DNA from 3 places in the Erythrobacter sp. NFXS35 genome. Region 1 is predicted to be linked to each of the others. Evidence: predicted binding sites of a transcription regulator. Region 1 holds the regulator's gene; each other region holds the start of a gene.
The links. Region 1 encodes LexA, which represses DNA repair genes until DNA is damaged. Its sites were predicted from a motif close to GTTCCNCNCTTGTTCT; they were not measured.
Positions count from the first base shown of each region.

Region 2: a site for LexA is predicted at 6,322-6,337, ahead of J3454_RS04395 (deoxyguanosinetriphosphate triphosphohydrolase). Genes of this name have one in related genera too.
Region 3: a site for LexA is predicted at 1,853-1,868, ahead of J3454_RS00640 (ATP-dependent helicase). Genes of this name have one in related genera too.

Region 1 covers NZ_JAGDEB010000001.1:333,280-343,210, forward strand. The annotation lists gene J3454_RS01655 (ComEC/Rec2 family competence protein) at 1-2,099, shown strand, start outside; gene lexA (transcriptional repressor LexA) at 2,123-2,806, opposite strand; gene J3454_RS01665 (molybdopterin molybdotransferase MoeA) at 2,997-4,178, opposite strand; gene moaC (cyclic pyranopterin monophosphate synthase MoaC) at 4,175-4,684, opposite strand; gene trpC (indole-3-glycerol phosphate synthase TrpC) at 4,862-5,656, opposite strand; gene trpD (anthranilate phosphoribosyltransferase) at 5,661-6,653, opposite strand; gene J3454_RS01685 (anthranilate synthase component II) at 6,650-7,261, opposite strand; gene J3454_RS01690 (phosphodiester glycosidase family protein) at 7,258-8,106, opposite strand; gene J3454_RS01695 (anthranilate synthase component I family protein) at 8,103-9,599, opposite strand; gene J3454_RS01700 (peptidylprolyl isomerase) at 9,682-9,931, opposite strand, start outside.
Region 2 covers NZ_JAGDEB010000001.1:883,649-893,579, forward strand. The annotation lists gene J3454_RS04355 (hypothetical protein) at 87-329, opposite strand; gene J3454_RS04360 (DMT family transporter) at 395-1,306, shown strand; gene J3454_RS04365 (hypothetical protein) at 1,368-1,496, shown strand; gene J3454_RS04370 (Entericidin EcnA/B family protein) at 1,591-1,722, shown strand; gene J3454_RS04375 (DUF938 domain-containing protein) at 1,725-2,324, opposite strand; gene J3454_RS04380 (long-chain-fatty-acid--CoA ligase) at 2,321-3,886, opposite strand; gene J3454_RS04385 (ABA4-like family protein) at 3,958-4,410, opposite strand; gene J3454_RS04390 (NAD(P)H-binding protein) at 4,407-5,123, opposite strand; gene J3454_RS04395 (deoxyguanosinetriphosphate triphosphohydrolase) at 5,116-6,282, opposite strand; gene J3454_RS04400 (aspartate/glutamate racemase family protein) at 6,584-7,288, opposite strand; gene J3454_RS04405 (alpha/beta fold hydrolase) at 7,391-8,392, opposite strand; gene J3454_RS04410 (SO2930 family diheme c-type cytochrome) at 8,389-9,405, opposite strand; gene J3454_RS04415 (parallel beta-helix domain-containing protein) at 9,402-9,931, opposite strand, start outside.
Region 3 covers NZ_JAGDEB010000001.1:119,368-129,298, reverse strand. The annotation lists partial or broken gene J3454_RS00655 (pseudouridine synthase) at 1-260, shown strand, start outside; gene rsmD (16S rRNA (guanine(966)-N(2))-methyltransferase RsmD) at 566-1,141, shown strand; gene J3454_RS00645 (hypothetical protein) at 1,144-1,518, opposite strand; gene J3454_RS00640 (ATP-dependent helicase) at 1,878-4,184, shown strand; gene J3454_RS00635 (sterol desaturase family protein) at 4,181-5,005, opposite strand; gene J3454_RS00630 (DEAD/DEAH box helicase) at 5,072-6,538, opposite strand; gene J3454_RS00625 (hypothetical protein) at 6,682-7,428, opposite strand; gene J3454_RS00620 (FAD-binding oxidoreductase) at 7,418-8,872, shown strand; gene J3454_RS00615 (SapC family protein) at 8,960-9,751, shown strand.

The DNA of each region.
Region 1 (9,931 bases):
AACGGTTTCTCGCCACTGCCGGCTTCGACCGCGCACCGTGGCTGGCGGTGCTGTTCATGGGCGGGATCATGGCCTGGTTCGCCTTGCCGGGGCAAGATTACTGGCTGGCGGCAATGGCAGCGGCGGGCGGGCTGGCTGCGACGGTATCAATCCTTTGGCCCGATACGAAGGGCGCTTTCGATGAGCGGGTGAACCTGCGAAGCGCGCTGATTGCCGGGGGACTGGTGTTCGCGCTGGGCATTGCAGTTATCTGGGCGCGTTCCGAAATTGTCGGGGCCGAGGCGATCGAGAGGCCCGGCGTTGCGCTGCTTCAGGGTCATGTGCTGGAGCGCGAGGATCAGCCCGCCGATGGCCGGATTCGCCTGACATTGGCGGTGCGCGATGCCGCAAGCCTGCAAGCCTATAAGGTGCGGATCAATGTACCGTTTGACGCGCTTGCCGGGCAATCCGCCGGTCCTGCGCTGGCCGAGGGCGCGGTGGTCCGGCTGCGGGCGCGACTGATGCCGCCTGCGAGCCCAATGTTGCCGGGTGCCTATAATTTTGCCCGCGCGGCGTGGTTCAAGGGCTTGGCGGCCACCGGGAGCGCGATTGGCCCGGTCGAACTTGTCCGCCCCGCAACGCAGCAGGGTGGACTTGCCGATATACAACGAGCGCTATCCGCCCATGTGCGAACGCGGGTCGAAGGATCGGCAGGCACGATCGCCGCCGCCTTTGCCAGCGGCGACCGCGGCAGCATCGCGCGTGCAGACGAGGAGGCGATGCGCGATTCGGGCCTGACCCATCTGCTTTCGATCAGCGGCCTGCATGTCAGCGCCGTGATTGCCGCTGCCTACCTTGCAGTGTTGAAGCTGCTCGCGTTGTCGCCCGCACTGGCTTTGCGCGTGCGGCTGCCTGTCGTGGCAGCAGCGGGCGGGGCATTGGCGGGGATCGGCTACACCTTGTTGACCGGCGCCGAGGTGCCGACGGTGCGCAGCTGCGTTGCCGCCATGCTGGTGCTGATCGCGTTGGTGCTGGGCCGCGACGCATTATCGGTCAGGATGGTGGCGGTGGCGGCAGGGTTCGTCCTGCTGCTCTGGCCGGAGAGCGCTATCGGACCAAGTTTCCAGATGAGCTTTAGTGCGGTGCTTGCGATCATCGCCTTGTCGACGAGCACGCCGGTGCGCGCCTTTCTTGCCGCGCGCGAGGAGCCATGGTGGGCGCGGATTGGGAGGCGGGTGGTGATGCTGTTCGTCACGGGCATGGTGATCGAACTGGCGCTGATGCCGGTGGTTTTGTTCCACTTCCACCGCGCGGGGCTTTACGGAGCGCTCGCCAATGTTATCGCCATTCCGCTTGTTACGTTCATTGCGATGCCGCTGATCGCATTGGGGCTGCTGTTCGATCTGGTGGGGGCAGGTGGGCCATTCTGGTGGCTGGTGCAGTATTCTCTCGACCTGCTGCTGGGAATTGCCCACTTCACCGCGAGCCAGCCGGGTGCGGTCAAGCTGATGCCGCAGATCGGCGGAACGGCTATCGCGCTGTTTGCGGGCGGAGGGCTTTGGCTGGCGCTATGGACAGGACGGGCGCGTGTCCTGGGCCTCTTACCGATTGCCGCCGCGAGCGTTCTGACGATCCTGACTCCAGTCCCAGATATACTGGTTTCGAGTGACGGGCGGCAGGTCGGTATCACCATTTCCGGGGCTGAAGGGGATCGGCGGTTGCTTTCCCTCCGTGACAGCCGTTCCAATTATGCACGCGACAATCTGATCGAACTCGCGGGGGTAAAGGGCAATCCGGTTCCGCTTGCCGAATGGCCGGATGCGCGGTGTTCGGATGCGTTCTGCACACTGGTGATCAAACGTGGCGGCCGTGACTGGGCGATATTGATGGCGAGAAGCCGCGCCCGGGTGGAGGAGCGCGCGCTCGCCAGCGCCTGCACCCGCGCCGACATCGTCATCGCCGAACGATACCTGCCGCGTTCCTGTCGCCCGCGCTGGCTCAAGGCCGACAGACGGCTGCTCTCAGAAACCGGCGGGCTATCGATCAACCTGGATCGCCAGACGTTCGACACCGTGGCCGAGCGCGAAGGGCAGCATGGCTGGTGGCGCGGTGGCGGCTAGAAACACGCCCCCGCGCCCACCTGTCAGTGATAGCGGCGCAGCAGCCCGGCAAGCTTGCCCTGCACCTGCACTTCGTCAGGCCGATAGACTTGTGCTTCGTAAGCGGCGTTGGCCGGATCGAGCCGCACCTGCCCGCCGTCCTTTCGCAGATATTTGAGCGTTGCTTCCTCGCCGCGCACCAGCGCCACCACGATCTCGCCGTCGCGGGCGGTATCGGTGCGGCGTACCAGCGCATAGTCGCCGTCGAAAATGCCGGCTTCGATCATGGAGTCTCCGGACACTTCGAGCGCGTAATGCTCACCCGGACCGAGCAGCGCTGCGGGGACAGGCAATGTATTCTGACCTTCGAGCGCTTCGATCGGAGCCCCTGCCGCAATGCGGCCATGGAGCGGCAGTTCGATCACGTCATTGGCCGGTTCTGGCGCAGCGGTGCGGGCAGCGGGCGGCGTCATCGCAATCACATTATCGGCTGCGCTCCGCACCGGGGTCGAATCCTCTGGCTGCCGGATGACTTCGAGCGCGCGCGCCCGGTTGGGCAACCGACGAAGAAAGCCGCGTTCTTCCAGCGCCGAAATCAGGCGATGAACGCCCGATTTGCTCTTAAGGTCGAGCGCCTCCTTCATTTCCTCGAAACTCGGCGAGATGCCGGTTTCCTCCAGCCGCTGCTGGATGAAGCGGATCAGTTCGTGCTGCTTGGCGGTCAGCATTGATCAAAACTCCCATACTTGCATCCAAACCCCGCCACAGCGACGGTAGATGCGGTTCTGCGTGCGTGCGTCACGCGGCACCCAAATATCCAAGGTGCACTTTTCGTTCGGCGATATAGTGAACGAACAAAGAACAATTAGGCAACCGCCATGGGAGTGTCAAGCGCCATGCGCCGCAGAATCCCGCAATTCAGCCATTCCGGAGGTAGAGCACCGGAACCGGATCGCCAGGGGCAGCCGCCGGAGCGCCTGCGGGCCGATCGATCAGGCAATCGGCGGCGGCCAGCGTCGCCAGCGCGCTCGAATCCTGCGCCCCGGCATGGGACACACTGCCGTCTTCGCTAACCGCCCGCAGGAACTCGCGCCGCTTGCCGGCAGCGGGCAACATCGCGCCAGCGCGCATCGTCACCGACCGCGGCAGGGGTGAAGGATCGCCCAGCGCCGCCCGCACCAGCGGCAGGGCGAACAGGAACGCCGTGACGAAGCTCGACACCGGATTGCCCGGCAGGCCGAGGATCACTTGCGCACCGCGCCGCGCCACCAGCAGCGGCTTGCCGGGTTTGATCGCGACCTTCCAGAACGCGGTTTCGGCCCCCCAAGCGGCGAGTGCGGGCTTTATCAGGTCGTGATCGCCCACCGATGCGCCGCCCGATGTGATGAGGATGTCCGCTTCCTCCGCCGCCGCCAGCGCCCCGGCGAGGGCGGTCATGTCGTCACCGATCGGTCCGAGCCGCTGCACATCGCAGCCCCAAGGCGCGATCATCGCGGCGATCATCGCGCCGTTGCTGGCGGGGATTTGATGGGGCAGGCAATTGGCGGGATCGCTCGCAAGTTCATCCCCGCTATCGAGCACCGCAATTCGGACCCGACGTCTGGCCGCAGCCATGCCATGCCCGCCAGCAAGTAACAGTGCCATCCGCGCCGGGGTGATGCACGTGCCGCGCGCAAGCAGCAGGTCGCCGGTCGCAAAGTCGAAGCCGCGTTTGCGGATATCGCGTCCGGGCGGCGGCATGTCACTGGCGCGGATGGCGCCGTCTCGAACCTCGGCATCCTCCTGCAGCAGCACCCGGTCGGCCCCCTCGGGCAGCATCGCGCCGGTCGAGATACGGACGCACTGCCCAGCGGCCAGTGTCTTTGAAAACGGCGCACCTGCACGGCTTTCGCCGATCAGTCGCCACGGTCCTTCACCGGGTGCGAGTGCATAACCATCCATCGCCGACAGATCGGCAGCGGGCTGGGTGCGCGCGGCGCGGATATCTTCGGCACAATAGCGGCCGAGCATCGCTTCAACAGCAACTCGCTCGACCGGCAGGACCGGCGCCAGCGCCAGCAGCTGCCTCTGCGCTTCCTCCAGACCGAGCAGATCGCTCAAGCTGCGCTCACGTCCGGCGCGTTCCAGTCACCCGACTTGCCGCCGGTCTTTGCAATCAGGCGTACATCGCCGATCACCATGCCCTTGTCGATCGCCTTGGCCATGTCGTAGATCGTCAGCAATGCGACGCTGACAGCGACCATCGCTTCCATCTCCACGCCCGTGCGGCCGGTGAGCGAGGCAGTAGCGGTCGCGCGGATCGCGCACGAACCGTGGGTATCCTCGTAAGCGAAATCGATGCTGACCGCTTCGAGGCCGAGCGGGTGACACAGCGGGATCAGATCGCCGGTGCGCTTGCCCGCCATGATCCCGGCGATGCGCGCGGTGCCCAGAACATCGCCCTTGGGCGCATTGCCTGCGCGGATCGCGGATAGGGCCTCTGCCGACATGGTGACAAGCCCCGATGCGACTGCGCGGCGCCGCGTCGCCGGTTTGCCGCCGACATCGACGATGCGCGCTGCGCCGTCATCACCGAGATGCGTGAGTCGGGAGCGGTCTTCGTTCATCCTGATACCCGCAAGGCTTTCCGAACGCGCCTGTAGGAGACACATGAGACACTGTCCAAGGAACGAAAATCCGCCCCTTCGGCATCAGGGACGCGGACGGCAGGCGGAAACGTTCTTGGCGCGGTCATGGTGCCGTTGTTGCCCGATTTTGGCAATGTAGGACAGTCTGCGATAGAATCAGCCTTCGCCTTCGAGCAGGGTGCGCGTGGCGACCGCGATATCGGGCTGGCGCATCAGGCTTTCGCCGACAAGAAAGGTGCGCACGCCCGCCGCCCCGAGCCGTTCGATGTCGGCATGGGTGTTGATCCCGCTCTCGCCGATCAGCAGCGTGCCTTCGGGCGCGAGCGGGGCGAGGCGTTCGGTGACGGCGAGACTGGTGGTGAAGGTCTTGAGATCGCGGTTATTGACCCCGATCAGGCGCGACTTGAGGACCGTCGCGGCGCGTTCCATTTCGGCTTCGTCGTGCACTTCGACCAGCACGTCCATGCCGAGTTCGGCTGCCGCCGCTTCGATTTCGGCCATCAGCGCGTCGTCAAGCGCGGCGACGATAATCAGGATTGCGTCGGCGCCGATCGCGCGCGCTTCAAGGCATTGCCACGGATCGACCATGAAATCCTTGCGCAGCACTGGCAGGGTGCAGGCGGCGCGGGCGGCGACGAGGTAATCCTCGTGCCCCTGAAAATAGGGCGCATCGGTCAGAACAGATAGGCACACCGCGCCGCCTGTCTGGTAGGCGGCAGCATGCTGGGCGGGGCGGAAATCGGCGCGGATCAGGCCCTTGGAGGGGCTGGCCTTCTTGATCTCTGCGATCAGCGCATAACCGGTGGCGGCGCGGGTGCGCAAGGCGGCTTCGAACCCCCGCGGAGCGGTCTGGATGCGTGCTGCCGCAGCCAGCTGCGCTTCGCTGATTGCGAGCTTGCGGGCGGCGACCACTTCGCGCTTGGCGGCGCAGATTTCTTCGAGTTTGTTCATGGTCTCACTTTGCCAACGCAATCCAGTTTTCTAGCATTGCCATCGCCCGTCCGGAATCGAGCGCCTCTGCTGCCATTGCTGCGCGGTCGGGCCAGTCGCTTCCGCGCCCTGCGACCTGCAACGCGCCTGCGGCATTGAACAGCACCGCATCGCGATAGGGGCCGGGCGCACCCATCAGCAATGCCTTGAGGGCGGCGGCATTGTGCTTCGGATCGTCGCCGCGGATCGCTTCAATCGGGGCGTGCGGTAGGCCCGCGGCGCTCGCATCGATGCGTTCCATCGCGAAGGCATTGCCGGTTACCACTGCGACCTCGTTGCCGCCCGCAAGGCTGAGTTCGTCGAGCCCCTCATCGCCCGAGACGATCAGCGACCGGCCGGTGCCGAGCCGCGCCATCGCACCTGCATAGATCGGCACATAGGCCGGGCGGGCGATGCCGATCAGCTGGCTTTTGACTTTCGCCGGATTGGACAGCGGTCCCATCAGGTTGAAGATCGTGCGCTTGCCGATTTTCTGACGGATGGGCTGGATCCGCGCCATCGCCGGGTGGTGGTTCTTGGCGAACAGAAAGCAAATGCCGATTTCGGCGAGCGTTGTTTCCGCTGTGCGACCGGCGGCGTCCATGTCAAGGCCGAGCGCTTCCAGCGTATCGGCCGCACCGGCCTTGGAGCTGGCCGCGCGGTTGCCGTGCTTCGCCACCGGCACGCCGCAGGCCGCGACCACCAGACTGACGGCGGTCGAGACGTTGAGGGTATGATGACCGTCGCCCCCGGTGCCGCACACATCGATGGCGCCTTCGGGGGCGTCGATGGGGATCAGCCGCGCTCGCAAGGCCCTCGCCGCACCGGCAATTTCGTCGGCGGTCTCTCCGCGCGCCGACAGATCGACGAGGAACTGCGCGATCTCGTCTTCGGAAGGCGCACCGTCGAGCAGTACACCGAACGCAGCCTCAGCCTCAGCTTCGCTCATCGGAGCGGCAATTGCGGGGAGGGTGCTCATGCCATCGATCCTTCGGCAAACGCTGGTGCGATCCCGCACAGCGCCAGAAAATTGGCAAGCAGCGCATGGCCATGCTCGGTGGCGATGCTTTCGGGATGGAACTGCACCGAATGGATCGGCAGGTTTTCATGCCGGAAACCCATTACGCTGGCATGATCCGCGCCCGGCGTTTCGGCATGGGCGTTGGCGATCAGCTCTGCTGGCACGTTCACCACCTCAAGGCTGTGATAGCGCGTGGCGATGAAGGGGGAGGGGACGCCTGCAAACAATCCGGTCCCGTCATGCGCCACAGGCGAGGTTTTGCCATGCATCAACCCGCCGCGCTGCACCGTGCCGCCGAAATGCTGGCCGATCGCCTGATGGCCCAGGCACACACCCATCAGGGGCTTTCCGGCATCGGCGCAGGCCGCGACCAGATCGAGGCTGATCCCCGCCTCGGTGGGGGTGCAGGGGCCGGGGGAGATCAGATATCCCGCCGCATTCAGCCGGACCGCATCCGCCGCCGTCAGCGCATCATTGCGCTCCACGCGAACATCCGCTCCCAGCTCCATCAGATAATGGACGAGGTTGAAGGTGAAGCTGTCGTAATTGTCGATGACGAGTATCATTCACCCGTTCCTTCGCGCCCGTTATTTCTGATGCGGCTTGCCACGATGATCGGCCCCGCGCGCCCCTGATCGAGCCTCCCGTTCGCCGGATCCCACAGCGCAGAAGTCTGACTGTCGAGATGCAGCGCGTTGGGGGCCTTCACCTCGTCGCGGAAATAGCGCGCCAGTTGCCCGAAGCTGAGCGGCGCATCGGCAATCACGAAATGCGTGCGGCCCTTGGCATCCACGCCCACGCCGTTGCGGATTGCGCGGGAGGGGCCGTTGTCCTGAATATCGGGATGCAGCTTGCCGTCGATCACCAGCATCGGGCCGGACTGCGTCCCGAATTGCGGGCGGTCGCCCACGGTTGCCACGAAGGCCTCGCTTGCCAACACCCGCCACTGCCCGCCGGTGCCGAAGAACACGCCGTTGGGCTTCATGTAGAAATTGCCATCGCCTTCGCCGCGCTCCAGCTCGGTCAGGCGCTCGCCATTCTCGACGTAGTAGCCGACCGCTTTCAGATCATCGCCGAAAATACCGCCGTTGAAAGCAAAGGCGACCGATCCAGCATCGGCGCTGGCGGCATAGGTGCTGAGCGAACCATAGGGCTGCCCGCCTGCTGGAGCATTCGCCATCGCGATCCGGTGCTGCGCGGGATCGGCGGTGCAATGGGTGAGGGGAACCGTTTCGAAGGTCACGGTACTGCACGCCGAAAGACCTGCCGCCTGGGTGCCGGCGGGGGTGGGTGAGGAAGCCCCGACAACCGGCGTGCCATCGAGGTTGACCGTAACCACCGCATCGCCCGCAGGCGCCTCGGAACAGGCCGCTAGCACAAGGCAGGCCGCGAGCAGAGCCGAGCGCCTCATTGCCCATACCCCGGCTCGCCCGCGACGCGCACGGCTTCGCGCGCGGCGGCGATCAGGGCGCCTGCCTTGGCACGGCATTCGGCGAGTTCGTAATCGGGATTGCTATCGGCGACGATTCCGGCGCCCGCCTGCACATGCATGACCCCGTCCTTCACAACGGCGGTGCGCAGGACGATGCACGAATCGAGGCTGCCATCGGGCGCGAAGTAACCGACGCCTCCGGCATAGGCGCCGCGCGTTTCGGGTTCGAGCTCGGAGATGATCTCGCACGCCCGGATTTTCGGCGCGCCCGATACGGTACCCGCCGGAAAGCCTGCAAACAGCGCGTCCAATGCATCCTTGTCGGGCGCAAGGGCGCCGACCACATTGCTGACGATGTGCATGACGTGGCTATAACGTTCGATGGTGAAGCTGTCGGTCACGGTTACAGTGCCTGCCGCTGCCACCCTGCCCACATCATTGCGCCCCAGATCGAGCAGCATGAGGTGTTCGGCGCGCTCCTTGGGATCGGCCAGCAGGCTGGCTTCGTTGGCGATGTCCTCCTCGCGCGTGGTGCCGCGCGGGCGCGTACCGGCTATCGGACGAATGGTGACTTCGGTATCGCCCCCCTCGTCGGGCCGCGCGCGCACGAGGATTTCCGGGCTCGATCCGACCAGCGCAAAGCCGGGCAGATCGAGGAAATACAGAAAGGGCGAAGGGTTCACGCGCCGCAGTGCGCGGTAAAGCGCCAACGGGGGGAGGGTGAAGGGGCAGGTGAAACGCTGCGCCAGCACCACCTGAAAGATGTCGCCTGCCAGGATGTAATCCTTGGCCCGCAAGGCCATCGCCTTGTAGTCGTCAGCCGCGATCACCGGGGCAAGATCGGGCAGGGTATCGGGCAGCGCTGCGTGATCGGGAGCAGGGGCGGGCTGAGCCAGCTGGCTGAGCGCCGCGTCGATCCTCTCGCCCGCGCGCTCCACCGCCGCCTGAGGGTCGTTCGCCTCCCAGACCGGAGCCACCGCGAACAGCGCGTTGGTGAGGCCATCGAACACCAGAATGACCGTCGGCCGCACAAACAGCATGTCGGGCAATTCGAGCGGACTGTCGGCGGCGCGGGGGAGGGTTTCGACCAGACCGATTGTCTCGTAACCCAGATAGCCGACCAGACACGCCAGCGCAGGCGGCAAGCCTTCAGGCATCGGATCGATCCGGCAGGCTGCGGCAAGGTTGCGTAACTCGCCCAGCGCATCGCCTGCGCAAGCGGCGAAGGCATCACGGTCGGTGCGCCAATCGCAATTGATCGCAGCGGTGTTGCCGGTCGCGCGGAACACCAGATCGGGGTCGAGCCCGAGCAGGCTGTAACGCCCGCGCACTTCGCCGCCTTCGACACTTTCAAGCAGGAAATCGCCGCGCCCCGGCGCGATCAGCCGCCGCGCCGCGCCCACCGGGGTATCACTGTCGGCGATGATCCGCCGCCACACCAGCGCCGGGCGGCCATCGCCCAGCGCCTGCATGGCGGCGGCAGCGTTTTCGGGCAGGCCGGGACGCGGCGCAGTCAGATCAGGGCCGTGGGTCACGAAGCGGCGCTGCCTGCGCTTACTGTTCGCCGGCGAGCTGTTTGCGCACCGCTTCGACCGCGTCGTCATTGACGGTGGTGCCCAGCTGCTCGCGCATCGCCACGGCGGCCTGACGGCGGTATTCCTCGGTCAGGGTCGGGGCGAGCTGCCTGCGGGTCTGTTCGAGCAAGCCCGGTTCCCCGTCCACAGGATCGGTCGCGATCTCGTCGAGGCTGATGACATACCAGCCGATGTCGCGCGGCGCTTCGAGCAGCTTCACCGAGCCTTCG
Region 2 (9,931 bases), 550 kb from region 1:
GTCGGCCTTGCGACGCCTTCGGCGTCGTTTGCCGCCATGGAATATGGGGCTGCCCCAACCTTGCAGGCCGGCCGTAGCGCCCGCGCCTACAACCCCCCGATCACAACCGGCAGGCTCATCGCGAGCATCCCGCCGCCGATGATCGCCGCGGCCATGAACAGGCCGAGCCACGGCACCCAGCCGACCTGTTCGAGCCGGGACACGTCGCGCCGCTTGATCCGCCGTCGCTCCATCACTCCGGCAAAGGCCGCAAAGGTCCAAAACAGCCCGCCGGTGATGGCGACCTGCGCAGCGTCGCTCAAAAGGGCAAAGCGGGCGAGAAATTCCATGGCGCGCTGATGTAGGGCGTGACCGCGCTTGCGCAATCCCTGGCGCTGGGCCAAGTCCGCAGCCGATGGATGGCTCGATCGCTCGCCCCCGCCCGCTGCTTGCGCTCTGTGTCCGCCTCGCTACCGCGCTGGCGCTCGCGACGATGGCGATGCTGGTCAAGCTGGCGGGGGAACGCGGCGCACACCTGATAGAACTGATCTTCTGGCGGCAACTGCTCACTGTGGTGCTGCTGGGTACGGGCCTCGCCTTGGCGGGTCGGCTGTCCCTACTGCGAACCCGCAGGCTTGGCGCACATGGGCGACGTGCGGCAACCGGCCTTGTCGGCATGCTGTTCACCTATGGCGCGGTGTTGCTGCTGCCGCTGGCAGAAGCGACCACATTGAGCTTTACCGCACCGATCTTCGCGGTGCTGATCGCGATGGTGTTGTTCGGCGAGAAAATCGGCCGCTATCGCTGGTCCGCCGTGGTGATCGGCTTTGCCGGCGTGCTGGTGGTAATGCAGCCCGGAAGCGCGGCAGCCGAAGGCGTGACGTTGACCGGCGTGGTGGTGGGCCTGATTGCGCCGGCAGTGGTGGCGTTCATCAGTTTCCAGATTCAGGATCTGAACACCACCGAAAACCCGTGGAGCATTGTTTTCTGGTTTACCGCCATCAGCACCCCGGTCGCCGCGTTGGCGCTGCCTTTCGTGATGTCCGGACATGATCCGGTGACGTGGGGGATCATCCTGCTGATGGCGCTGACCGGAGCCGCCGCGCAGATGCTGCTGACCACCTCGCTGCGGTTCGGATCGGCGGCGGTGATCCTGCTGATGGATTACACCGCGCTTTTGTGGGCAAGTTTCTACGGATATTACGTGTTCGATCGCGCCGCCCCGGCGAGCCTGTGGCTGGGTGCGCCGCTGATTATCGGCGCAGGCGTGCTGATCGCGTGGCGCGAACGGCAACTCGCCCGCGCCCGGGCGCATCCCGCCGCATAAAATGGAACACGCGGGGGCCGCGTCCTGTTTCCTGGGCATGTCCGCAAGCAAGGAGCATGACATGATCCGTACCACTCTTACGACACTCGTCGCCGGCACCCTCGCCCTCTCGGCAGCAGCCTGCAACACGGTTGAAGGCGCAGGGGAAGACCTGCAGTCGGCATCCAACACGGTCGAAGAAGAAATCTGACCTGCGCGCGAGGATAGCGCTTCACGCCGTTGCAAGGAATATTTATGCAGGGCCGTGCGTTGATCGTATGACGATTGACCGAAAGGACCCGATAATGATTCGCAATGTGCTTGTAGCCGCTGTCCTCGCCGCCCTGTCGCTGACCTCCACCGCCTGCAACACGGTCGATGGCTTGGGCGACGATATCAAGTCGGTCGGCAAGGCCGGCAAGCGCGCGATCGACTGATTTTATCTGTAAATCAGCATGATATTATTGGCTGGCAGGGCATAACGTGCGCTGCGGGCCATGTCGTGTTCGGCGGCAAGGCGATCCAGCGCTTCCGCGTCGCGCAGCCCCCAACGCGCATCGCGTGCTTTCAGGCTCGCATCGAATTCGCGATTGGAGGCTGCGGTTTCGATCCCTTGCTCCATAAATGGGCCGTAAAGGATCAACGCGCCCGCGCTGTTGCCCAACACCTGAGCAGCACTCCGGAACAGTCCGACTGTCGCTTCCCACGGGCTGATATGCACCATGTTGATGCACAAAATTGCAGCGGCGCTGGTAACCGGCCAGGTTTCCGGCATTGCCGCATCGAGTAAGAGCGGCGCGGCACAATTCGTGCCGGGGTATTCAGCTTGATAAGCGGCGATCGACGCCAGCGCCTCTGGCGAAGGATCCGTCGGCTGCCAGTGCAGCGCCGGAAAGCGATCCGCAAAGAACATCGCATGTTCCCCGGTACCCGCCGCAATTTCGAGCACGGTGCCGCTGGCAGGCAACTCGCGTGCCAGCACTTCGGCAATCGGCTCGCGGTTGCGCAGGGTTGCAGGGGCGTGCTGCTTATCGCTCACGAAACCTGCCGCTCCTGCCCTTCCCAGAACGGCGCACGCAGCTCACGTCGCAGGATCTTGCCGCTGGCGTTGCGCGGCATCATCGGGATGACATCGACGCTCTTGGGAGCCTTGAACGCGGCGATCCGTTCACGCGCCCAGGCGATGACATCGGCCTCGTCGATTGTATGGCCGGGTTTGGCGACCACGCAAGCCTTCACCTCCTCGCCCCACTTGGCGCTTGGTATGCCGATCACGGCGACTTCGGCAATGGCGGGATGGCCGTAGATCGCGCTTTCGACCTCAGCGGGATAGACATTCTCTCCGCCAGAGATGATCATGTCCTTGATGCGGTCCTGAATATAGACATAGCCATCCGCGTCCATGATCCCGGCATCGCCGGTGTGCAGCCAGCCATCGGGGTCGATGGTCTTGGCGGTCGCTTCGGGCAACTTCCAGTATCCGGCGGTGTTCGACGGCGAATGAATGCACACCTCGCCGATTGTGCCGCGCGGCACTTCAACATTGTCAGGCCCACGCACTTCGATCCGGACGCCGGGCAGCGCCTTGCCCGCAGAGCGCATCCGCTCATTGCCTTCGGTCGAGTGGTCCTCGGGCGGCAGGATCGAGATCGTCCCGGTTGTCTCGGTCATCCCATAGGCTTGCAGGAATTGTGTTGTCGGCATGGTGGCAACCGCTTGCTTCAGCAATTCGAGCGGCATCGGGGCAGCGCCGTAGATGAAGTAGCGCAGATTGGAAAAATCGGTTGAGGCCGCGCGCGGGTGCTGGATCACGAATTGCAGCGCCGCGGGCACAAGGAACATATGCGTCGCCCCGGCAATGATGGCGTCAATCACGCCGTCGGGGGTGAATTCAGGCTCGAACACCACGCGAATGCCGCTTTCCACGCCGAGCATCACCGATCCCGTGCCGCCGATATGCGCAATCGGCATCACCACCAGCATGCAATCGCCCGCGCGGTAATCGGTGTAATAGCTCAAACCTGCCCGGATGCCCTCGACCCGCAGTTCACACAGATTGCGGTTGGACAGAGTTGCGCCCTTGGGATTGCCGGTCGTGCCGCTGGTATAGAGCTGCAGGATCGCATCGTCCGGGCCTGCCGGCGTGTATCGGGCAGGCTCCAGCCCGGCCAGTTCGGCCAGCATCGCATCGGCGGACATCAGATCGGGCGCTGCGTCCATGCTCGCCATCGCGGTGCGCGCCATATCCATGAAAACATCCTTAGCAATCAGCAGCTTTGCGCCGGTATCGCCGAGGATATAGGCGATCTCGCGCGGGGCCAGCCGCCAGCCCACCGGCGTCATCACCGCGCCGTACCGCATGCAGGCGCACAGCATCAGACCATAGACCGGGCTGTTCTTGCCCAGAAACGCCACCCGATCTCCCGGCGAAATGCCGTTCGCCTTGAACAGCGCGATGATCTTGCGCGTGAGCACCTCGGTTTCGCCGTAGGTGTAGCTGAGGCCCACGCCTTCCATCGCCGGCGCATCGGGCTGGGTCGCTGCCCAGTGGATCAGGATCTCCTCAAGGGTGATCAACTCGTGCTGCGCAATTTCGCCCATGACTTTGCTCTCTCCCAAAAGCTGTGGGGGCAGAGGTTAAGCGATGTTGAGCGATGCGGTCCAGCAGCGAATCAGCGAAACCGGCCCTGTTTGCGCGCAGCAGGCTCGCGCACGCCCAGCCAGATCAGCAGCCCAAGCGGCCCGCCCAGAAAGGTTGCCAGCAGGATCGGTGCCTGAATCAGACGGGAAACATTTTTGGCATCGCCGTCGCGTGCGATCCACAGGCCGACGAACAGATCGAAGGCGAGGTAATGCGTCCAGCCGATAGCAACGCCTGCACGCGTGGCGAAGATCGCCTGCACGCCTTCGATGCTGGTGAAATCCGCGCCGCCGCCTTCGGGATTGGGGATCAGCCCGCTCACCACGCCGATCATGGTGACGGCATAGATCAGGCACAACAGGCCAACGCCAACATACATCACGCCCGAAAGCAGCGCCGGCCAACGCGGCAGCAGGATCAGCACCGTCCACGCGATCAGCGCGAGCAGATTCACCATTCCGAACAGTGCATCCCAGTCGATCATTCCGCCGCCTCCATATTGCGCACCTGCCGCCACTGGCGCGCGGCACGGCGCAGGGCTTCGTTATCGTGGGTAAAGCGGCCGCCCGCCCGGCGCAGCGCAAGGCTGAGCGCGGCTTCGGCCACCAATCCGGCGTCGATCGAACGGAATCGTTGCCACGACCCCGACAGCAGCGGATCGACCAGCGGCGCGGCGATCAGCGCGGCGCGTTCGGCATAGCGCAGATCGTCGACCCGCTCGCCCCTGAGCAGGCCGGGGTGCAGAATGTCGAACCGCTTGAACCCGACCTTCGACAGCGCCGCCTCGGTTTCGCCCTTTACCCGCATGTAAAGGCTTTTGGCGCGCGGATCGGCCCCGGGGGCGCTGACCAGCACCATGTTGGGGACGCCCGCACGGTGGGCCGCCTGCGCCGTTGCCAGCACGAGATCGTGATCGACACTGCGGAATGCGGCTTCATCGCGACCGGCCTTCTTCCACGTCGTGCCGAGCGCGCAGATCAAGGCGCGCGGCCGCGCCGCTTCGAACACCTCGCCCCACTTGTCGGGTTCGGCAACGAACATCTCCATCCGCGCGCCTGCCGGCAGCGGAGCTTCGCGCCGGGCGATTCCCAGAATGCGCACGTCGTCACTTGCACTCGCACGCTGGATGACTTCGCGGCCGATCAGGCCAGTCGCGCCAACCAGCGCGACGCGTACCGGGACGCGCGTATCAGACATTGACCAACCCTGCTGGCCGTTCGCCATAGATCGCGCTGCAGGCCTGCATGGCAAAGCGATCGCTCATGCCGGCGATGAAGTCCGCGATCATCCGGCTGCGCTGGGGTTCGTGCCGGGGCAGCCGCGCCTGCCAGTCATCCGGCATCAGCCGGGCATCCTGCGAATAGGCGGCGAACAGCCGCGCAACGACATTGCGCGCACGTTCTGCGGCGGCGACCTGTTCGGGATGGTAGTACAGACGTTCGTACATGAAGGCCTTCAGCCGCCGCTCCTGCTCGGTCATGGCAGGCGAAAAGCCCGCCAGCTGCCGTCCGGCCTCGCGCACTTCGGCGACCGAACGCAAGCCTTTCACCTGCGCCGCCGTGTGTTCGAGTACGTCGTTCACCATCAAACCGATCTGATCCCGCACCATCTCGCGCAGCAGACGCTCACGCGGGGCATCGGGAAAGCGCTTTTCGACCGCCCGCCACTGATCTGCGAGGAAATCGAGCGTCAGGAGATCGTCGAGTTGAAGAAACCCAGCCCGCAGTCCGTCGTCGATGTCGTGATTATCATAGGCGATATCGTCCGCCACCGCCGCCACCTGCGCTTCCAGCGAAGGCCAGGTACCCAGCATCAGCGGAAAAGCCGCGTCGAGTTCTGCCAGCTCCCAGTTGGGGGCGATCACCGGGCCATTATGCTTGGCAAGCCCTTCGAGCAGATCCCATGTGAGGTTCAGGCCGTCGTGCGCGGGATAGGGGCATTCAATCCGCATGACCGTGCGCAGCGCCTGCGCATTGTGGCAAAATCCGCCATGCCGCTCCATCGCTTGCGACAGCGCCGCCTCGCCCGCATGGCCGAATGGCGGGTGGCCCAGATCATGGGCAAGACACAGCGCCTCGGTCAGATCCTCGTCCAATCCTAGCGCGCGGGCGATCACCCGCCCGATCTGCGCGACTTCAAGGCTGTGGGTGAGGCGAGTGCGGTAGTGGTCACCGTCAGGCGCGATGAACACTTGAGTCTTTGACTTCAGGCGCCGGAAGCTCATCGAATGGATGATCCGGTCGCGATCGCGTTGAAAGGCGCTGCGCGGGCCGCGGCGCTCGCCAGCGGTCTTGCCGCCCCACTCGCGTGGCCCGTGAGCCTCGGGGTCGGCAGCGTAGGGGGAGTGATTGGTCACAGCTGCAGCGATTAGGTCAGCCAGAGCATCGGCTCAACCGGAACAGATGCGCAACATCGTTCAAATAGGAGGGAAACTGCCGATCCGCGCCTCAAGCGAGGGGATTATGGGGCCACTCACCGGTGATTGGGGGGAAGGAGAGTGGCCCCATGGGCCTGTCGGTGCGACCCGAAGACCCGGAACCTGCCTGACTTTCGTTGTGACAAATTCTGTGGGCGCACTTAGGTGGTGCTGGAGAACGTTGCACCACTTGCACGCATCCACTGCGCCGAAACGTTTCAGTTTAGAGACGAGCCGGTGACTAATGCACCTCTTCCTGATCGAGAATCCAGTTGGCCGCCGCCTCGCAGTGAATTCGGGTGCTGTCGAACACCGGCAGGACATTGGCGTCGACATCGACCACCAGATCCAGCTCGGTGCAGGCCAGCACGATCGCCTCGGCCCCTTCCTGCGCCTTGTTGGTGATGATCGTCTTCAACGTGCGCTGCGCATCGCGTGTCACCTTGCCGACCATCAACTCGTCGTAGATGATCCTGTCGAGCATCGCGACGAATTCCATGTTGGGCGGCAGCAGGTCGATGCCGTGAGCGACCAACCGTTTGCGATAGAAGCTTTCGGTCATGACGTTGCGCGTGCCGATTAAAGCGGCATTGGTGTGACCAGCGCGCTTCATCGTCAAGCCGACATATTCGGCGATGTGCAGGATCGGGATGTTTACGCTTGCCGCGACATCATCGTAAAGCCGGTGCATCGAATTGGCTCCGATGATCAGCGCTTCCGCCCCGGCCCCTTCCAGCCGCCGCGCGCTGTCGATCAGGACGCCTGCCGCGCGCTGCCAGTCGCGCTCCTCGACCAGCGCATAAAGCTGGCAGAAATCGAGGCTTTCGATCAGCAGCGGTGCGCTGGCCATCGGCGCGGCGCGTTTCTGGACGATGCGGTTGATCCGGTCGTAATACATGGCCGTCGACACCCAGCTCATGCCGCCGATGATCCCCAATTTGCGCAAACGCCATTCCTTCAATTGTGCGTGCCGATTCCTTGTGCACCTGCGAACGGATGTAGCGAGGAAGCGTGCCCCGCGTCCATAGCCCACAGCGTGCGGCGTGGACTATTCGGTGAGTGTGGCTTGGGCGGTAAAAGTATCGAGCCAAGGCAAAAGATCGCCGAGCGTGTCCTTGACCGCTTCCTCCTGGGGCAGGTGGCCGATACCGGGATAGACCACCAGCGTGCTGTCGGGCATCGTTCGGTCGAGCCATCGTCCGGCCTCGACCGGGATCAGCCGGTCTTCCTCGCCCCACAGAATCAGCGTAGGCACGGTAACGCCTGCAATCTCGGCCTCGGTCAGCGGATCATAGGCTTGCGAGAAACGCTCCAACGTCGCGCGGCGGTTGCCGGGATAACGTAGCAGTTCCCAATAGCGGTCCACCGCCGCCTCGGTAACGACCGATTTCACCGAGACGCTCTGATCGAGACTTTGCGCGATGAGACTGCGCGGTGTGATCTGTTCGACCAGCAGGTTGACCCCCGGCATTCGGGCGATGGTGAAGCCGATATTGCCGCCGCCACTATCCTTTTTCTTCGTTTCCGGCTTGCCAGTGTCGATATCCAGCATCGGCCCGCCGCTGCCGTCGACCAGCACAAGCCCGGCAACGCGTTCGGGATGAGCGACGGCAAAGGCCAGCGCATGCTTGCCGCCCATCGAATTGCCGCCGAGGATGAAGCGATTCAACCCGAGCGCGTCGGCGACCTCGGCAATATCCGCCACGTAATTGGCGCGACTGTAATCATGCGCCGGGTCAGGCCCGGTCAACCCGTGGCCGACCTGATCGAAGCGGATCACCCGGTAATCGTCCTTCAGCGCCGCCACCCACGGCTCCCAGGTGTGCAGATCGGCATTTGAGCCGTGCAACAGCACGATTGCGGGGGCATCGCGCGGCCCTTCATCGCGCAGGTGGACGGTTACATCATCGCCGATATCCACGAATTGCGAAGGCGGCCCGCCATACTTGGCGCGCATTTCTGCGGCATCGGTATCAGGGGTGCGGAAAATCAGGAAGGCGATCACCAGAACGCCAAGGAGCGCGAGCAATCCGCGCCAGACCCATCTCATTGTTGTTTCATCTCCAGAATCCAGCGGCGCACCACGGCTCCGCCGTCGCGGTCAACGCTGGCCTTCCCCAGTTCGGGCATGGCGATGCCGGGTTCGGCGCTGTCCATGCGGTAGAGCAGGATCGACCCATCCGGCTGACCCGGCAGGATCGAGAAATCATGCCCGCCCGCCCCGCGTCCCGCCGCAACCGGGCGCTTGAGGATGCCGAGCGCGTGCGCGTCATCCTGCTCCCACCGCAGATCAAGCCCCGAATTGGACGCTCCCCCGCCGGGTTGATGGCAATGGGCGCAGTTCACATCCAGGTAAGCCCGGGCGAGTGGCTCAGCAGGGCCCACCGCGTGGGTACGCCAGTCGGGCAGCCCGTCCGCGCCATCCGGTACGCGGTCGAGATTGCCGCGATTCACCATTTGCCCCAACCAATCCGCCGAAAGGTTGCGCGCCTTCGGCCCGATCGGGATCACCGCGCCATCCTTGCCATGACAGGATTTGCACTGGTTCTTGTTGGGAATGGCATAGGAAATCGCCTCCCCCGCCGGGGTTGTCAGGTCGATCCGTCCGCCCGCCAGCGCGAGGCTGGCCTCGGTCTGCTCGGCATTCCAGCGATAGGGCAACGCCGTCCAGCCATCCGCACGGTGCAGCAGCACGCGGGTTTCGATCAACCGGCGATCCGCCCCCTCACCATAGGCAAACGTCTTGATGATCGCCGCGCCGACGGGGAATTGCAGCAGGCCATCTCCGTCCGCGGCGAGCTGCGTGCCTTCGGGCACGTAGATGAAGCGCAGCTTGTCCGCCCCGTCCGACCACAGCGGGGTGTTGAGCGCATAGGGAGTGACCCGCGCAGCCGGAACCTGCCGCGCGCCGTCAGCGAAGAAGCCGAATTCGCCAAGGGTTTTGGGGAAACCCGCACCGGCAATAGCGACGTCCGACACCTGCGGCGCAGTCAGCCGCGCCTCGGCCACCACCGCGCCGAGCATCAAGCTCGCGGCCGCCAGCAGGGCTGTATCGCGCCTCACCTGAGCCGCGCCTCCATTTCCGCCGGCAGGGCCACCGGAGCCAGATCCTTGACGCTGACGATGGGCGGCATTTGAAGGATCGAAGGCCGTGCCTCCGTGAGAGGCTGTCCGACCTCGGACAGGTTGAGCGTGATCGCCGTGACCTTGCCCATCACCGCCAGTTTTTCGTGCAGTCCGTCGGTCAGCACCGGCGGCAGACTGCCGCCGAAGGCCTGAGCGAGCATCGTTCCGCCTTCGAAATCGGGTGCGCTCCCGCCCGACCCGAAAACATTGTCTCGCACCATCACATTCACCGGACGCGGCTGATAACGCGCGTCGGTGTAGTCCTGCGAATAGGCGATCAGCATGACATGGCTGGTCGCGTTGTTGATGAGTGCGTTGTCGGTGATGTGCACATTGTCATTGGCCATCACCATCACCCCCGTACCCGCCGGAACGCTGGCGACAATATTGCCTTCGGGCGCGAAATTGTCGGTGTTGTTGTCGATCACCGCATTGCGCGCGATCAGCACGTCGCCCCCGCCGA
Region 3 (9,931 bases), 210 kb from region 1:
TGGACGGGGTGGAGATCGAAGGCGTGCGCTACGGCTCGATCGACGCCAATCTCGAACGCAGTTCAGGCCGCAATCTGTGGGTAGAAATGACCATCACCGAAGGCAAGAACCGCGAAGTACGCCGCGTGCTCGAACATCTCGGCCTGAAGGTCAATCGCCTGATCCGCACCGGATACGGCCCGTTCAACTTGGGCGATCTGCCGCGTGGTCAGGCGGTGGAGCTAACCGGGAAGCCCGTGGCGCGGTTCCTGTCCGAGATGACCGGCGTACCAATCCCGCGCGGCGGGGTGAAAAAGGCGGACAAGGAAGCCGTCGCGGTTAAGCCGCCGCGTCCTGCCCGCCCCCCGGCACGCAAAGGTCCGGCTGCGCGCCCAGCCCCGCGCAAAGCCGCCGATGACCCGTCGTTTCCCCGTAAACCTGCCAAGGCTGCTGATACAGCCAGGCCGGCAACCGCAGCCGCCCCGCGCAAGAGGCCCGATGGTTCGGGCAAACCGCGTGGCGGCTCCGGCTCGAAATCGCGCAAGCGGACACCGCCCACCCGCAATGCTCCGCGTGGACCGCGTTCATGAGGATTGTCGCAGGCGAATGGCGCGGGCGAAAGCTGATCGCGCCCAAGGGTGAAGCTACCCGGCCGACCGCCGACCGGATGCGCGAGACACTGTTCTCGATGCTGACCAGCCGCCTCGGCAGTTTCGAGCATCTCACCGTCGCCGATCTGTTCGCCGGATCGGGCGCGCTGGGACTGGAGGCCTTATCACGGGGCGCGGCCACCTGCCTGTTCGTTGAGCAGGATCGCGATGCGCTCGCCGCTATCCGCACCAACATTGCATCGGTCGGTGCCGGGCTGCGGGCGCGTATCGAGGCCGGATCGGTCACACAATTGCGTGCGGCCACGGCCCCGCTTGACCTGATTCTGGTCGATCCGCCCTACCGCAGCGGCGCAGGCGAGGTTGGACTCGACCGGCTGCTGCGACTGGGCTGGATCGGGGCGGAAACGTGGATCTCGCTCGAGACCGCAGGCACCGAAGACGTCGCCATCAAAGGTCTTGAAGTCGAAAGCCAGCGTCGGGTCGGCAAAGGCAAGCTTACGCTGTTGCGCTTGGCTGCTGCCGATGCCGACCCGAAGGCCCCGGAAGCGTAATTCTAGCTGCGCGAGGGATCCATCTGCGCCTCGATCTGCGCCCAGATGGATTCGCGCTGCTGTTCGGGCATGTTGCTGAGTTTGACCTTGTCGGAATCGGCCAAAGCCCAGAACATGCTCTGCCGCTCGGGCGTAAGCGACCAGAAATAGTCCTGCGTTGCGGCAGGCCACTGCTTGAATGAGGCCTGCTTTTCCGCTGGCCAGGCCGCCATCAGGCTTTGCTGCTCGGCATTGGTCAGCGAAGTGCCCTGTTCGGTCATCGGCCGGGACATGGGCGGCGCAGCGCGGCGCTGCTGCATGGGCTGCTGTGGATTGCTCCGGGTCATCGGCGGGGTTTGCTGCATCGCCGTTCCGGGCGCTGTCGATTGTTCCGGCATGTGCTGAGCCGATACCATAGCAGGGGCCACTGCAAGAGTTGCAGCGATTCCAGCAAGGGCCATATTATTCAGATGCTTGTGCATGGTGGTTCTCCACAAAAGGTTTGCCCCAAGCATTGACGAACGCAAAGTCGAACCCGGCGGGTCAGTCCCCTGCCCGCCGGAAGCCCCTGATTAGGGCGACGGCAGCGAAGGAGGCAATGCAGGCAAGGGTCCGGGCATCCCGGTGCGGCCACGCCCGAACGGGAACCGACGCAGAAAAACGGTAGGCTGAATTCCGCTTGCTGCCTCTCCGGGGCAAATCGTCGCTTCGCGGCTTGCCCGTAACGCCATTGTTCCCTACCTGTTCACATGAACCGATGAGTACCAACCTGCCCTCCCCTGCGCCGCAGCGCGCTCCGATGCCCGCCTATGCTGCGCAGTTGAACCCGCCGCAGCGCGCCGCCGTGCTCGCTACGGAAGGACCGGTGCTCATGCTGGCGGGCGCGGGTACGGGTAAGACAGCGGCGCTGACCGCGCGGCTTGCGCATCTGGTGGCGACGCGCCGCGCATACCCCTCGCAAATTCTGTGCGTGACCTTCACCAACAAGGCCGCCCGCGAAATGCGCGAGCGGGTGGCGCATCATCTCGGCCCCGGCGCGGAGGGCATTCCATGGCTCGGCACGTTTCATTCGATCTGCGCCAAGATGCTGCGCCGCCATGCAGAACTGGTGGGATTGCAGCACAATTACACCATCATCGACACCGACGATCAGATCCGCTTGCTGAAACAACTGATCACCGAAGCTGATCTTGATGAGAAACGCTGGCCCGCGCGCCAACTCGCAGGGCTGATCGACCGGTGGAAGAACCGCGGCCTGAACCCCGCCGATCTCGATGCGGCGGAGAACGAGGCCTATGCCAATGGCAAGGGTGCGGCGCTCTACACGCGCTATCAGGAGCGATTGAAGGCGCTGAACGCCTGTGATTTCGGCGACCTGATGCTCCATATGCTCAACATCCTGCGCGGACACCATGATATCCTGGCCGATTACCAGCGCCGCTTCCGTTACATCATGGTGGACGAATATCAGGACACCAACGCGGTGCAGTATCTATGGCTGCGACTTCTGGCGCAGGAGCACAAGAATATCTGCGTCGTGGGGGACGACGACCAGTCGATCTATTCCTGGCGCGGAGCCGAAGTTGCCAATATCCTACGGTTCGAAAAAGATTTTCCCGGCACCGAGGTGATCCGGCTGGAACAGAACTACCGCTCCACCCCGCACATCCTCGGCGCGGCGGCCGGGCTGATCCGCGCCAATTCGCAGCGCCACGACAAGACATTGTGGACCGAGGTGAGCGGCGGCGACAAAGTCAAGGTTATCGGCGTATGGGACGCGCCCGAGGAAGCCCGCCGGGTGGGCGAGGCGATTGAGCGGCTGGAAGGCGAAGGCGCACCGCTCGACAAGGTCGCCATCCTTGTGCGCGCGCAATACCAGACTCGCGAGTTTGAGGATCGCTTCATCCAGATCGGGGTGAATTATCGAATCATCGGGGGTTTCCGCTTCTACGAACGCGCCGAAATACGTGATGCGCTGGCATATCTCAGGGTGATCGCCCAACCGCAGGACGATCTGGCGTTCGAGCGCATCCACAATGTCCCCAAACGCGGGCTTGGTGCCAAGGCTTTGGAGAAGATGCACCAGCACGCGCGCCGCATGGGCCTGCCGCTGGCGGCGGCGGCGCTGCAACTGGCCGACAGCGATGAGCTTCCGGCGCGTGCGGCGAACACCATCGGCGGATTGATGCGGCAGTTCCTGCACTGGCGCGAGGCTGTCGAAACGCTAACCCCCGCAGACCTGCTGCGGCTGGTGCTGGAGGAATCGGGCTACAGCGCGATGCTGGCTGCCGATCGATCGCCGGAAAGCGCTGGGCGCGCCGAAAACCTTTCGGAACTCGCGCGGGCGATGGAGGATTACGAAAGCCTCGGCGATTTCCTCGAACACGTCAGTCTTGTCATGGACAATGACCGCGCCGACGATGGCGAGCGGGTGACGATCATGACGATTCACGCGGCCAAGGGGCTGGAATTCGACAACATCTTCTGCGTCGGTTGGGAGGAAGGCGTGTTCCCGTCGCAACGCGCGATCGACGAAGGCGGGCTGGCAAGCCTTGAGGAGGAGCGCCGCCTCGCCTACGTCGCGATCACTCGCGCACGGCGACGCTGCACAATTCTTCATGCCGCCAACCGCCGGATCTACGGCCAGTGGACCAGCAGCATTCCTAGCCGTTTCATTGAAGAACTGCCCGAAGAACACATCGAGCAGGAAACGACGCTTACCGGCGGGGCAAGCCTGTGGCGGGCCAACTGGAGCGAGCAGGAAGACCCCTTCGCCCACGTTGCCCGCGACCGGCCCGAACGCGCCCAGACTCGCGGACCCGGCTGGCAGCGGGCGCTCGCATCCGGCTATGACACACGGCCTGTACGTTTGCGCGAAAATACACGCTCCGCTGCCAGTTTCGCAGCACCCGCACGCAGCGATGTCGCGATCGGCGCGATGGTCAACCACGACAAGTTCGGCACCGGGTGCGTGATCGATCAGGAAGGCAACAAGCTGACCATCATGTTCGAGGACGCTGGCGAGAAGCGCGTGCTGGATAGTTTCGTGAAGGTGGTGGGTTAAAGCGCCGGTGTCTCGTTAACCGTTCGCGCTTTCGCGCGCCGGTAGCGTGCTTCGAAAGGCCGCAGCAGCTCGCCCGCCACGTCGCGGGTGCCTTCAACGATGCCGGTTTCGCAATTCAGATAGGGCGCCGGGTCGGTATAGGTGCCGAACAATCGGTCCCACAGCGTGATGGTATTACCGTAATTCGCTCCCATCAGCGTCTCATCACGGATGTGGTGCAGGCGGTGTGCGGCGGGCGAGATCATGATCTGGCCGAATGCGCCCAAGGTCCAAGGCACATCGGCGTGGATGAAGTAACCCCATCCGGTCCGCACCAGCGCCGCTCCCGCGATCGCCCAGATGGGCAGGCCTAGCAGTAAAACCGGGATCAGATCGATCAACAGACTGAGAAATTCGCCCAGCGGGTGCTTTCGTCGCAAAGTCAGCCAATTCATCTGCTCGTCGGCGTGGTGGGTCGCGTGAAACCGCCATAATTCCGGACCGTGCTCGAAACGGTGGCGCCAATAGGCGGCCAAATCGATCAACATGATAGCCGCTATCAGTGCCACAGCAGCAGGCAAGCCGGTCCAGAATTCGATCAGGGCAGGAACGCGCGGAATTACATCCCGGAATGCTGCCAGCGGAACCGCAACCAGCGGGACAACAACCATTCCGTTGACCAGCAATAGCCCGAGATTGGTGACGATTTCCGGACGAGCGCGTTTCAGGCCCTCCAAAGCCCGCCGTCTCTTCAGCACCAAAGCAAGCAGCACGAAGAACGGGGCGACGATGATCAGCCCCTTGAAGGTGGCAATTGCCGCTTGGAGAAAGCTTTCCAGCACGCGGCGGCAATAGCGTCGCAACCACCAAGAAAAGGTTAAGCCCGGACGCCGCCGGACAGAATCTGGTCAGCCGAAGCCGTTGTCGAGGAAGGCCGGGCGCGGACCGTTCCATTCACCGGGAGGCACGGGCGCCTCGTCCTCGTTATCACGGCGGCGCGGCTTGCGTTCAGCGGGTGCAGCAGCAACCCGATCAGTGCCTTGCCCGGCCTTTTCCCGGCGGGGCCGAGCGGCACGCACGGTCGGTTCGGCGCGTTCTTCACGCGGCGACCGGACTTCGTCGGCGCTTTCTTCGCGCGGGGCGCCCCTGGCGCGGCGCGGCTTGCGTTCAGGGCGCCGGGAACGCGCTTCTTCTTCAGTCGGCGCATCGGCTTCGGCGGCGTCGGCCTTGGCGATCGCCGCGGAGAGGTCGACCCGGACATCATCCTTGCCGAAGGTCTTGATCGCGCTACCTGTCAACTTCTCGACATTGCCGATTGCTTCGGCGTCTTCTTCGGACACGAAGGTGAACGCCCGCCCCTTGGCGCCGGCGCGGCCCGTACGGCCGATGCGGTGGACGTAATCGTCCGGGTGCCAAGGGGTATCGTAATTGAAGACGTGGCTCACGCCCTTGATGTCCAGCCCGCGCGCGGCAACGTCCGACGCGACGAGGATATTGACCTCGCCCGCCTTGAAACGGTCAAGCTCCTTGATCCGGCTCGACTGGTCCATGTCACCGTGAATCTCGCTCGAGCGGAAGCCGAACCTGGTCAGGCTCTGGTTCAGGTCGCGCACCGTCGTCTTGCGGTTGGCAAAGATGATCGCGGTCTCGACCAGGTCATTCTCCAGGAACCAGCGCAACGTATCCTTCTTCGCCCGCGACTTTACCGGCACCTTGAAGGCGGTAATATCGGCATTGGTCGAGGCGGCGCGGCTGACTTCGATCCGCTTGGGATTGTTCAGGAACTTCTTCGACAGCTTCTCGATCGGCGGCGGCATCGTGGCCGAGAAAAGCATCGTCTGACGGGTTTCGGGCAGCTTGGAGCAGATGAACTCGATATCGGGGATGAACCCCATGTCGAGCATCCGGTCGGCCTCGTCGATCACCAGCAGCTCGCAGCCGTTGAGCATGATCTTGCCGCGCTCGAACAGATCCATCAGGCGTCCGGGTGTGGCGATCAGCACGTCAACCCCGTCGGACAGCGCCTTCAACTGGTCGCCCATCTGCACGCCGCCGATCAACAGCGCCATTTTCAGATCATGGTTCTTGCCGTATTTCTCGAAATTCTCGGCCACCTGCGCGGCCAATTCGCGCGTCGGTTCGAGGATAAGCGAGCGCGGCATCAATGCCCGGCGGCGGCCCGACGCCATCACATCGATCATCGGCAGCACGAAGCTGGCGGTCTTGCCAGTGCCGGTCTGGGCAATGCCGATCAGATCGCGCATCATCAGCACGGTGGGTATCGCCTGCGCCTGAATGGCGGTCGGCGTTGTATAGCCCGCGTCCTCAACGGCTTTGAGCAATTCGGGCGAAAGGCCGAGATCGGCGAAGGTCATGCGGTGTGTGGTGTCCGGGTAAGCGGGCAGGGTTGCTGCCGTGATTGCTGGCCAACGCGCGCAAACAGCGTCGCACGGCCCCGGCGGCTTTCTCTCAATCCGCCGCGAAAGTCAAGGAAACGCAGCCATCGCGAACCGGTGCATCACTCGTCCGCTGCGACCAGTTGGCGCATGGCTTCGACCTCGCAACGGACGCCGGTGCGTGATTGCAGCTTGTCCCGGTCGACGCAAAGCCGGCCGTCCTTGTTCTTTTCAACATAGAACCCGGAATAGAAATCCCGCGCCCGGCACGACTTTTCAAGATTGACCGAGATCATCCGCTGATCGCGCAGGAACAGCACCAGCCGGTTGCCGCTGCCAGTCTGCACGCCCGCTATACCATCGAGGGGCACGCACTTTTCTTTGCGCGCCTCCTCGAACCGGGGAGCGATCGCGCGCTGGGGAAGCTCGGCCAGCATGTTCTGACGTGCGGCTGACTGCCGCGGCGCAATCCTTACAACCACGCGCTGTTCGATCCGCACCTGGCGAGCGGTCTGGGATGCGCGCAGTGTCGAGAGCGGGTTGACCTTCGGCTCGCCCTGCAGTGCAACAGCATCGCATTGCAGCGCGGACCAACGCTCCCGGCCAGCGGCAGATTCGCCGTGCTCCGGCAGCACCGCGCCCACAGCCATCGGCAGCAGCAGCGTTGCAGGCGCTGTCAGGGCAAGCAGGCTGGGCATGGCTAGAAAAATCTCTCCTCGAAGGGCGGGATCGTGCTGCAACTGGCGGGAGCGAGCGCCGTCTGCCCTAACGGCGGCAATTGAACCGTGCCTTAACTGGACGACAGCCAAGCGCAAAACCGCTGGCGCATTTGCAATGGACTGTGGCAGGGGAGCAACAATGCAGACCACCGTTCACGCCCGCACTTTTCTCGATGAAGCGGCAAGGCTGCTCGGCCCGCGGGGGATCACCACCGATCCAGAACGGATGGATGGATGGCTGACCGACTGGCGCGGGCGCTACACGGGGCGCGCGCTGGCAATGGCATCTCCCGCGACCACGCAGGAAGTCGCCAAGCTAGTCGGCCTTTGTGCCGCGCACCGTGTGCCGATTGTCCCGCAAGGCGGCAATAGCGGGATGGCGGGCGGCGCCACCCCAGACGAAACCGGCAATGCGCTGCTGCTGAGCCTCAGGCGAATGAACCGGATTCGCAGCTTCGACGCCGATGCCGGGCAGATCGTATGTGAGGCAGGCGTCATCCTTCAGCATCTGCATGACACCGCGCAAGAAGCCGGTATGCGGTTCCCGCTGACGCTCGGGGGCAAAGGCTCGGCCACCATCGGCGGGCTGGTTTCGACCAATGCGGGCGGCACGCAGGTGCTGCGCCACGGCACAATGCGTACGCAGGTGCTGGGGCTGGAAGCCGTGCTAGCGAACGGCGAGGTGTTCGACGCCCTCACTCCGCTCAAGAAGGACAATCGCGGGTTTGATCTGAAGCAGTTGCTGATCGGTTCCGAAGGCACCTTGGGGATTGTCACCGCGGTGACGCTCAGGCTGTTGCCCGCGCCCGTCGGACGGGTGACGGCTTGGGCGGGCCTTGCATCGATCACTTCTGCACGCAGCCTGTTGCGCCGCGTGGAGCTCGATCTGGGCGAGGCGCTCGAAGGCTTCGAAGTGGTGCCCGCCCACTGCCTTGACAGCGTGCTGGCTCACCAGCCGTCCGCACGCGCGCCCTTAACCGACCGGCACGCATGGAACGCGCTGATCGAATGTGTCTCCGCCAGCAACGACAGCGCCGCTTTGCGCGAACGGCTCGAAATCAGCCTCGCCGCAGCGCTCGATGAGGGGCTATTCGCAGACGCGGTGATTGCCGCGAATGACCGTCAGGGCGAGGATTTCTGGCACTTGCGGGATTCGATCTCGGCTGCTGAACGCGCATTGGGCCCGGCTATGCAGCACGATATCTCCGTGCCCGTGGAAAAGATGCCCGAATTCATCCTTGCTGCCAGCCCGCTGATCGAGGCGGAGTTTCCCGGCACCTGCGCCGTCGCTTTCGGACATCTGGGGGACGGTAACGTGCATTTTCATGTCCTTGCGCCCGCCGGAGCCACGCGCGGAACATGGGAAGAAACGCAAGGCAAGGCGGTCAGCGCGCGGGTTCATGACCTGGTGAGCGAATGGGGAGGTTCGATCAGTGCCGAACACGGGATCGGCCAGATGAAGGTGGCGGAACTTGCCCGCTTGCATGATCCGGTGGCGCTGGCGATGATGACCAGCGTCAAGCAGGCGCTCGATCCGATGGGCCTGCTCAACCCGGGCAAGCTGTTGATGTCTACCCCTGCGGCTTGCACCTGAAGCCGCAAAAGCCTACAGGCGCCGCGTCCGGCGGGGGGAGCCTGCCGCAGGGATCACCCGCAACTGATTTTTTCCGGAGACGAAACCATGGCCAGCGCGCCGCAACCGCAACTTCCGCTGTTCTACAAAGACCTGCTTCCGCTCAACAGTCGCGACCATTCCGATTGGAAGGTCGGGACGGCAGAGGGTGCAGCGTTCCTTGCCCAGACCCACGCGGTTCCGCTGACCAGCGACGAATTCATCGATGCCCAGCGCAATTACCCGATCGTGTTCACCGCAGGCGACAATCCGCTTCCGATCGCGCTGTTCGGCCTGAATGAAGGCGTGAACACCTTCATGGATGAAAACAACAAGCTGACCAGCCAGGTCTATGTTCCGGCCTATGTTCGGCGTTACCCGTTCATGCTGGCCCGCCTGCGGCCGGATGCGGACGATCTCTCGCTTTGCTTCGATCCGACCGTCGATTTCATCAGCAAGCGCGATGAAGGCATTGCCTTCTTCAACGATAAGGCCGAGCCGACCGAATACACGCAAGGCGTGCTCGAATTCTGCCGCCGTTTCGAAGAAGCCGGTCAGCGCACCAAGGCGTTCATGGACGAATTGGCCAAGCTCGACATCCTGATGGACGGCGAGATCGCGATCACCCGCAACGATAAGCCCGACACCCCGTTCGTCTATCGCGGCTTCCGCATGGTGGACGAAGCCAAGCTGCGCGAACTGCCGATCGAAACGCTGGATGCGTTGAACAAGAACGGGATGCTGATCCTGATCCACGCCCACCTGTTCTCGCTGAACCTGATGCGGACGCTGTTCGAGCGGCAGATGGCGCTTGGCAAGGTGCCGGTGTCGCAGACGGCACCGCAGGGCGCGCTTAACTGAGCGCACGGCTCGTCGCACTGCGGCAAGCTTGCATCGCATGATTTAGGGATGACGGGCGGCACCGGTTGAAACGGGCCGCCCGTTTCCTATTTCGGGGTTGTCGGCGGCGTTCTCCCTCATGCGTCCGCCGACGAGGCGCTAAAAAGCGCAATCCCCTGAACCTTGACCACCCCGTGCAAT